Regions from separate parts of the Bradyrhizobium sp. UFLA03-84 genome, predicted to be linked through region 4. Evidence: riboswitches for the same ligand, from Rfam matches in the RefSeq annotation. Region 4 holds a riboswitch; each other region holds the start of a gene.
What was found. A riboswitch is a leader RNA that binds a small molecule or an ion and turns the genes downstream of it on or off. The one in region 4 is predicted to bind cobalamin.
Positions count from the first base shown of each region.

Region 1: linked by a shared signal. The riboswitch ahead of CK489_RS10905 (TonB-dependent receptor) and the one ahead of CK489_RS16375 (ribonucleoside-diphosphate reductase subunit alpha) in region 4 are both predicted to bind cobalamin.
Region 2: linked by a shared signal. The riboswitch ahead of CK489_RS23025 (DUF1636 family protein) and the one ahead of CK489_RS16375 (ribonucleoside-diphosphate reductase subunit alpha) in region 4 are both predicted to bind cobalamin.
Region 3: linked by a shared signal. The riboswitch ahead of metE (5-methyltetrahydropteroyltriglutamate--homocysteine S-methyltransferase) and the one ahead of CK489_RS16375 (ribonucleoside-diphosphate reductase subunit alpha) in region 4 are both predicted to bind cobalamin.

Region 1 is NZ_NSJY01000009.1:174,628-176,823, reverse strand. It holds gene CK489_RS10910 (FecCD family ABC transporter permease) at 1-374, opposite strand, end outside; cobalamin riboswitch at 487-684, shown strand; gene CK489_RS10905 (TonB-dependent receptor) at 844-2,196, shown strand, end outside.
Region 2 is NZ_NSJY01000014.1:293,327-295,522, reverse strand. It holds gene cobW (cobalamin biosynthesis protein CobW) at 1-459, opposite strand, end outside; gene CK489_RS23025 (DUF1636 family protein) at 456-830, opposite strand; cobalamin riboswitch at 925-1,139, opposite strand; gene cobO (cob(I)yrinic acid a,c-diamide adenosyltransferase) at 1,176-1,829, shown strand; gene CK489_RS23015 (cobyric acid synthase) at 1,842-2,196, shown strand, end outside.
Region 3 is NZ_NSJY01000012.1:30,668-32,863, forward strand. It holds gene CK489_RS41320 (hypothetical protein) at 1-47, shown strand, start outside; cobalamin riboswitch at 830-1,031, shown strand; gene metE (5-methyltetrahydropteroyltriglutamate--homocysteine S-methyltransferase) at 1,130-2,196, shown strand, end outside.
Region 4 is NZ_NSJY01000013.1:480,446-482,641, forward strand. It holds partial or broken gene CK489_RS16370 (IS6 family transposase) at 1-393, opposite strand, end outside; cobalamin riboswitch at 563-774, shown strand; gene CK489_RS16375 (ribonucleoside-diphosphate reductase subunit alpha) at 984-2,196, shown strand, end outside.

The DNA of each region.
Region 1 (2,196 bases), on a different contig from region 4:
CGCACATCGGCGAGGCCGAGCGCAATCACCAGCACCGCGCCGAACGCCGCCGATTGCGGCGCGCCGAACAGCGATGGCGAAGCCAGCGGATTGCGCAGCAGGCCCTGCAGCGCCGCGCCCGATAGCCCGAGAATGCCGCCGATGGCGAACGCCAGGATGGTGCGCGGCAGGCGGATCTCGCGCACGATCACCTGCGCGACGTCGCTGCCGCCGCCGAACAGCGCCTCGATCACCGCAAGCGGCGACAACCGCACCGGTCCGACACCGAGCGAGATCACCAGCAGCAGGACCACGAGCGCGAGCAGCGCCGCGGTGGCGCTCCACCGGCGCCGCGCCGCGACCTCGGCCGCCAAGGCAAAATCCTGCACGCTCATTGGACCCATGCTCTTACAGCGATCGCCGTGGCAGACAAGCGACACTCGACAAAAACCGTGGCCGTGTGGTCATTGCCCGACTTCCGCCGGATTGACTTTGCTGCGCGGCCGAACCCTAGATGAACATGACGGTTCTTTGATGAGATGAAAAGGGAATGCGGTGCGGGGAAACTTCCCCAAGGCCGCGGCTGCCCCCGCAACTGTATGCGGTGAATCCTTCGTCAGATGCCACTGGGAAACTCGGTCCTGGGAAGGCGACGAAGGGTAACGACCCGCGAGCCAGGAGACCTGCCGTCAGCCGTGGTCACACGCGAGGATGCCGGTCGGGGAGTACAGGCATGAGCTTCACCTGATGCTGCAAGCACATGGTGAGACTGGTTCGCGGTGACGTGCCACTGACGTTGCCGAGGTCTCGCCTATGTTCCTCTTCCCGTCCCGTCGGCGCCGCGCGTTTCTGCTCGCGTCGACGATGATCGTGCCGACAATCATCGTCTCGACCGCGCAGGCGCAGCAGGCGCCCGCTCCCGATCAGCTGCCCGCGATCGAAGTCACCAAACCGGGCGACCAGAATGTTACGCGCGCCAAGCCGGCGGCTGACGAAACGCCGGCGCCACGGCGCCCGGCGCCGGGTACCACCCAGAGCAACGACACGGGCAGCGGAAGCGGATCGGGCACGACCGGGGCCGGCCTCGCCACCGGAGCAGGCGGCGCGGATGACGGCCGCCAGTTCGCCGGGATCGTCGGCTCCTCCTCGACCGTGATCACCGCCGACGACATCGCGCATTCGCCGGTGCAGTCGTTGCCCGAGATTCTCGCGCAGGTGCCGGGCGTGCAGCTGCAATCGCTCTACGGCGGACCGAACGGCGCCAAGACCTCGGTCGACCTCCGTGGCTTCGGCGCGTTCGCCTCCGACAATACCCTGTTCCTGCTCAATGGCCGCCGCCTCAACGATGTCGACAAGGCCGGGTTCGACCTCACCACGATCCCGCTCGATTCGATCGCGCGCATCGAGATCGTCAGAGGCAACAGCGGCGCGGTGCTCTATGGCGACAACGCGGTGGGCGGTGTGGTCAACATCATCACCAAGACCGGCGCCGGCGGTCCGCCGGCCACGATCCGGGCCGAAGGTGGGTTCGGTTCCTTCAACACCCGCATGGCGGCCGTGTCCGCGGCGCTCAATTCCGGACCCTGGTCCACATCGTTCTACGGCAACGGCATCAAGTCCGACGGCTACCGTGTCAACAACGCGCTCGACCAGCGCAGCGCGGTCGGCAACGTCAACTACAACACGTCGGACCTGTCCGCCTTCCTCACCGTCACCGGCAGCGACCAGAAACTCGGCCTGCCCGGCGGGCGGCTGGTCGATCCGTCGATCGGCGTCAACGAGCTGCTCACCGATCGCCGCGGCGCGGCGACACCGTTCGACTATGCCAACCAGCAGACATCAAGCGTCACGGCCGGCTTCACCAAGACGCTGACCAACGGCGTCGACCTCATCGTCGATGGCGGCTGGCGGCAGCGCGAGACGCAAAGCGGCTTCTTCGGCGCCGTGCCGACCATCAGCTTCGCCTCGACCTATAACGATGCGGCGCTGCAGACTTGGTCGCTGACGCCGCGGCTCAGCGTCAAGAACGTCGCGTTCGGAATGCCGTCGACAATCCTGACCGGCATCGACTATTACGATTCGACGTTCCGCGAGGCGCGCGGCGCCTATCAGGGCGTCGACCCCTTCCACATCTACAATATCGATCAGCAGACCGTCGCCGGCTACTGGCAACACACGCTCGGCCTGCTGCCGACGACCGACTTCTCCTACGGCGCG
Region 2 (2,196 bases), on a different contig from region 4:
CGCATCCACCGCAGCCGGATCCGGCGCAAAGCGGCCGGCGGCAACGGCCTCTGCATCGGCCAGCGCGATCACGCCGTCGACGGTGATCCGCGAACGGATTTCGGGCCAGTCGAACGCCTTGAGCAGCGGCTTCGGCAGCGCGAGGCCCGATGTCTCGATCACGATGTGATCGGGCTTCACAGGCCGTGCCAGCAACTGCTCCATCGCCGGGATGAAATCGTCGGCGACGGTGCAGCAGATGCAGCCATTGGCGAGTTCAACGATGTTCTCGGTCGGGCAATTGGCATCGGCGCAGGATTTCAGGATGTCGCCGTCGACGCCTTCGCTGCCGAATTCGTTCACCAGCACCGCAAGCTTCTTGCCGTTGGCATTGCGGATCAGGTGCTGGATCAGCGTCGTCTTGCCGGACCCGAGAAAGCCGGTCACGACGGTGACCGGAACCTTGGCGAGTGTAGTCATTCTGCGGCCTCCGGCACGACGGGAAGAGGTGGAATGCGGGCAAGCGATTGCTTGCGGAAGATTTCCGGGCGGCTGCGCCACGGCACGATGCCGTCGGGCGCCGATGCGTAGGCGGAGGCACCGGCGATCACATCCCTGGCATTGGCTTCGGACAGGCGCCCGTAGACATAGGACCACCGGCCGGGCGCGCTGAGCGCAACCGAGCAGCCCTGGCTGCAAGCCGACAGGCATTCGACGGGAACCAGATTGACATCGTCGGGCACACCGGCCTCGACAAGCGCGGCATGCAGACGCGCACCGGGCGCGACTTCACCTTCCGCCAGCGTTTGGCCGGCGCGACAGGTGATACAGACATGAAGAGTAACGCTCATCGGCCTTCCTGGATTGACAGCGGGAAGCGATGAGGCACACGAACCGATCTTGCATCGGTCCGTTCCCCGTCGCGGAACACCCCGTCCGCCGGTCTCACAACATGCTGCGCTGGCAGGTCTCCCGGCTTGCGGAGTAGGATTTCTCCTTTGATGCCCACCTTCCCGACTCCTTACGGAATCAGTGGCTTGGGCATCTCTCCGGTCACGGTCGCGGGGGCGGCTGCGTTTCAGGCCGACCTTGCGGTCTCAGCCCTATCGCATTCCCTGTTCGCCTGTCGTAGGACAGGAACCAACGCGGGCCCACCATTCGTCCAAGCCTCGCACTTGTCAAGCCGAAGGAACGTGATGATTTCTGATGGAAACGACGCTGAGGACGGCGCCGTCGGCACCGACCCATCGCTGGACGCGCGCCACGCCGACAAGATGGCGAAAAAGAAGGCTGCCAGGGATCGCATCATGGCGACCAAGAGCGGCGAAAAAGGCCTGATCATCGTTCATACCGGCGCCGGCAAAGGAAAATCGTCCTCCGCCTTCGGCATGATCATGCGCTGCGTGGCGCACGGCTTTCCCTGCGCCGTGGTGCAGTTCATCAAGGGGGCCTGGGATACCGGCGAGCGCCGCCTGCTCACCGGGCATTTCGGCGATCTCTGTCAATTCCACGCGATGGGGGAAGGCTTTACCTGGGAGACGCAGGATCGCGCCCGCGACATCGCGGCGGCGCAAGCCGGCTGGGAAAAGGCCAAGCAGCTGATCGCAGACGAGAACCTGCGCATGGTGGTGCTCGACGAGATCAACATCGCGCTTCGCTACGACTATCTCGCGATCGCCGACGTCGTCGACTTCCTGACCACGTCCAAGCCGCCGATGACGCATGTCGTGCTCACCGGTCGCAACGCCAAGGACGAGTTGATCGAGATCGCCGACCTCGTCACCGAGATGACACTGGTGAAGCATCCGTTCCGCTCCGGCATCAAGGCCCAGCCGGGCGTCGAGTTCTAAGAGCCGAACGCCATGGCGCGCGCATTGATGATCCAGGGAGCCGGCTCGGACGTGGGCAAGTCGCTCATCGTCGCCGGCCTCGCGCGCGCCGCCACGCGGCGCGGCCTGCGCGTGCTGCCGTTCAAGCCGCAGAACATGTCGAACAATGCCGCCGTGACCGTCGACGGCGGCGAGATCGGACGCGCGCAGGCCTTGCAGGCGCTGGCCGCCGGCGTCGAGCCCCACACCGACATGAACCCGGTGTTGCTGAAACCCGAAACCGATGTCGGCGCCCAGGTCATCGTGCAGGGCAAGCGGATCGCCACCGCCCGCGCGCGCGAATATGCCGGCATGAAGCCACAGCTGATGGGCGCAGTGCTGGAGAGTT
Region 3 (2,196 bases), on a different contig from region 4:
TCAGCGCGGGCTTGCTCAGCTTTGTCGCGCCGATCTTCGAGGCGTAAGCGAAGGGCGCTGCCGGTTTACGGATGAGAAATCGGGAAGCATTTTTAAAGATTGTCGGACCGTCCGGTCGGTGTGGTCACCCGAACGCCCGCGATCTCTACCGGCTCGCAAACGATAATAAGCAAAAAACGCTCATCATCGCCGGGCGTTGGAATCGTTCGGAAGCCTACGCACACGGTCAGTCGTCCAGCTGCCTCGATTACGCATTCATGGTTGGATGAGCCGCTGTTTCCAGTCGCGCCGGCCGGGTAAGCGAAAAGCGATCAAGTCGCGCTAGCTTCCTCTCAAGTTGCTCAACATTCTCGAGAGCGTCTGACTGACGGATTGATTCATGAACGCTGTCAGCAGCCTCCTGAACAGGCTGACCGCAAAGACGGTGACAGCAAATACGCCGACGGCGCTCCAAACAGCCATTTTCATTACGGGCCTCCCCAGTGTGCGTTGAGGCGAATCGATATGCGTGCCCGAGTATTATCGGCATCAGAGACCGCAAGTCGCCTATCAGGATTGGTGGGCTCATAAGTCAACATGCGCGCCGGGCATGCTGATGAATGGTTGCGCAGATGTTTTGCCCCCGGCGGCGATTCTCGACTGTCGAGAGACAGGATGCTGGCGCGTTGGAAGCGCCGCGAATTGCGCCTTCGACAATTCTCTCGACACATGTATCGGAGAGAGCTTCCAATCGTGGTCAACTTTCGGCGTTAAATGGCCATTGGAGTCACCGATGGCGGCATTGAAGTGAGAGTGCCATCTGAGAGGTTGACGGAAGCGGTCTGTAGCCGATAATCCAAGTCGTCGAGGTTCTCCGGTCGCGCTTGATCCGGAGCTAAGAGGGAAGCCGGTGAACAGGCCGGCGCTGCCCCCGCAACTGTAAGCGGCGAGCCGCTGTCCAACAAAGTCACTGAAGCCTGTGCGGCTTCGGGAAGGCCGGACAGCAGCGATGACCCGCGAGCCAGGAGACCTGCCTCGACCACATATACGTCCACGGGCGGGGTGTCCCGGTGGTGCGCCAAGCAACCGCCCTCGGGCGATTGTGCTAGCGTCCGCCATGGCCTTTGCCCCCAACTACGGGGTTAGCGCTATGTCTCTTCTCTCCCTTCCGGTTGCCACGCTTGGAACGCCACGGATCGGTCCAAGGCGCGAGCTCAAACGCGCGCTTGAAAGTTACTGGGCCGGCGCAATCAGCGAACAGCGATTGCTCGAGGACGCAGCTGGCCTGCGCGCTGCCAACTGGGCCCGCCAAAACTCCCTCGGTGTCACTGTCATTCCGTCGAACGATTTCTCGTTGTACGATCAGGTGCTCGACACCTCTGTCATGGTTGGTGCTATCCCGGAAGTCTACGCCTCGGAAACCGAACCGGTTTCGCTCAAGACGTACTTCGAGATGGCCCGCGGTTCACAGTGGGGCCGCCAGACTGCGAGTAGCAGCCACGGATCGGGTGGATATGGCGCACCCGCACAGGAGATGACCAAGTGGTTCGACACCAACTACCACTACATGGTCCCTGAATTTCATCGGGGACAGACGTTCCGCCTGTCCTCGCGAAAGCCTATCGAGGAGTACGAGGAAGCTAAGGCCCTCGGGTTCCAGACCCGCCCTGTGCTGATCGGGCCGGTCACATTCTTGAAGCTTGGCAAGAGCGCGGATCCTGCGTTCCAGCCGCTGTCGCTCCTGGACGAGCTGATACCGGTCTATGTCGAAGTTCTGCAAGAACTGGCCAAACGGGGAGCAAGCTGGGTTCAATGCGACGAGCCCTGCCTGGTCCTTGATCTGGAGGAGGGGGCGCGAAGATCATTGCTACACGTCTACGATCGGCTCGCCAGGGAAGTTCCTGACGTCAAGATCATGATCGCGAGCTATTTCGGCGATCTCGGCGATAATCTGGACACGGCTTTAAACATGCCCGTTGCCGGACTGCACGTGGATTTGGTCCGCGCGCCGAACCTGTTGGGCCGAATCATTGCTGCCCGCCGAAGTGACCTCGTCATGTCCCTCGGCGTCATCGATGGGCGAAATGTATGGCGGTCAAACCTGTCGACGCTCCGCCAGCAACTGGATCCCGTGATTGCGAAGCTGGGCAGAGGTCATGTCCAGATTGCTCCGTCCTGCTCGCTGCTTCATGTGCCCGTCGATGTTGAACTCGAGAC
Region 4 (2,196 bases):
TGAAAGCCCAGGTTCCCCCTCGCAGCGCCGTACGAACGGAGCTTGTCCGTGATCATCACGCGCGGCGGCGTACCGGCGGATTTCAAGAGCTTCTTCACGAGCTGCTGCGCGGCGTGCGAGTCCCTTCAGCGCTGGATCACGACGTCGAGATGAAGCCATTCTAGTCGACAGCGCGCCGGAGCCAATGTTGTTCGCCCGCGAGCGAGATAACGATTTCGTCCAGATGCCATTAGTCGCCGCGAGCGGGAGCGCGCTGGCGGATCCGATCGGAGAACGCTTTGCCGAATTTCCTTCCCCAGTGGCCCACGGTTTCATAGGTCACGCCAATGCCACACACCGCCAGCATTTCCTCGACCATGCGCAAGCTAATACGACCAAACGGCATAGCCTGATTGCTTCCGGCGGGAAGCAATGACGGCGAAAAAGAGCGGTCCCGGACGGTTGGCATGCCGGTTGTCTACTGCCTCGGCGGCTCCAATTCGTTAACTTGACGGTGCCCTTTTGCCTTCTGAATCTTGATCTCCCTCAGCACAAGGCTTGACGAACCTCGGCGAGTCGCGCCTATATGTAGACATGTCACGGTCTTCCATTCCCACATCTCGTGCGATGGAAGCTAAGAGGGAACCCGGTGCGCCGACAATGGCTATTCCGAGGCTGCCCCCGCAACTGTAAGCGACGAGCGGTTGTCATCATGGTCACTGGCGACAGCGCCGGGAAGGCCGACAGCCGCAGCGACACGCGAGCCAGGAGACCTGCCGCGACAGAACGAACGTCCTCGGGCGGGGTGCCCCGGTGGGTCGCTTGCAGCCGGGGACATTTTCCCGGTCTCCTTGCAAGTCGTCCGCGCGGCCCCAGCCCCAAACATCGCAGGGTTGCCGATGTCGCCGTCTTACGATTTCGATCAGCATGGTCATCTCGTTGACCCGCCGAGTGTGCGGGCGCGGCCAGCGCAGGCAACGCCTACCGCGCCTGAACTGTGTCTTGTGCCGACGCCATCGCCGGCTCCGCTACCGTGGCCCCTCGCGCCATCGCCAAAGCCGTCCGACCTTACGCTCGATCGGTCGCGCGACGACCTGCTGACGTCGTTTGGCAAGCTGACGCTGACAGACCGTTATCTGCTCGCCGGCGAAAGCCTCCAGGACATGTTCGCGCGGGTGTCTTGCGCCTTCGCGGACGATGTTGCGCATGCCCAACGTCTCTATGATGCGATGTCTCGACTGTGGTTCATGCCGGCCACACCGGTGCTTTCCAACGGCGGCACCACGCGCGGCCTGCCGATCTCGTGCTTCCTTAACTCGGTGTCGGACTCGCTCGAAGGCATCGTCGGCACTTGGAACGAGAACGTCTGGCTTGCCTCCTACGGCGGCGGCATCGGCACCTACTGGGGCAATGTTCGCTCGATCGGCGAGAAGGTGAAGGGCGGCGTTACCTCGGGCATCATCCCGTTCATCCACGTCATGGACGGCCTGACGCTGGCGATCAGCCAGGGCTCGTTGCGGCGCGGCTCGGCGGCCGTCTATCTCGATATCCACCATCCCGAGATCGAGGAGTTCCTCGAGATCCGCAAGGCGTCTGGCGACTTCAACCGCAAGAGCCTTAACCTCCATCACGGCATCAACGTCACCGACGAGTTCATGCGTGCCGTAGGCGCCGGCACCGCGTTCGCTCTGCGCAGCCCGAAGACTAACGAGGTCATCCGCGAGACCGACGCCCGCCAGCTGTGGCAACGCATCCTTGAGAACCGGCTGCAGACCGGCGAGCCTTATCTCTTGTTCATCGACACCGTGAACCGCGCGCTCCCCAAGCACCAGCGCGAGCTCGGCCTCAAGGTCTCGACCTCCAACCTATGCAGCGAAATTACCCTGCCGACCGGTGTCGATCATCGGGACGAGGAGCGCACCGCGGTGTGCTGCCTGTCGTCGCTCAACCTCGAGACCTGGGACCAGTGGAATGAGGAGCCCGGCTTCATCGAGGACGTCATGCGCTTCCTCGACAACGTGCTCACCCACTTCATCACGGTGGCACCAGGCGGGATGAAGCGTGCCCGCTACGCCGCCCTGCGCGCGCGCTCCGTCGGCCTCGGCGTCATGGGCTTCCACTCGTTTCTCCAGGCCAAGGGCATTCCGATGGAGAGTGTCTTGGCCAAGTCGTTCAATCTGAACATGTTCCGAAAAATCCGTCGCGATGCCGACGCGG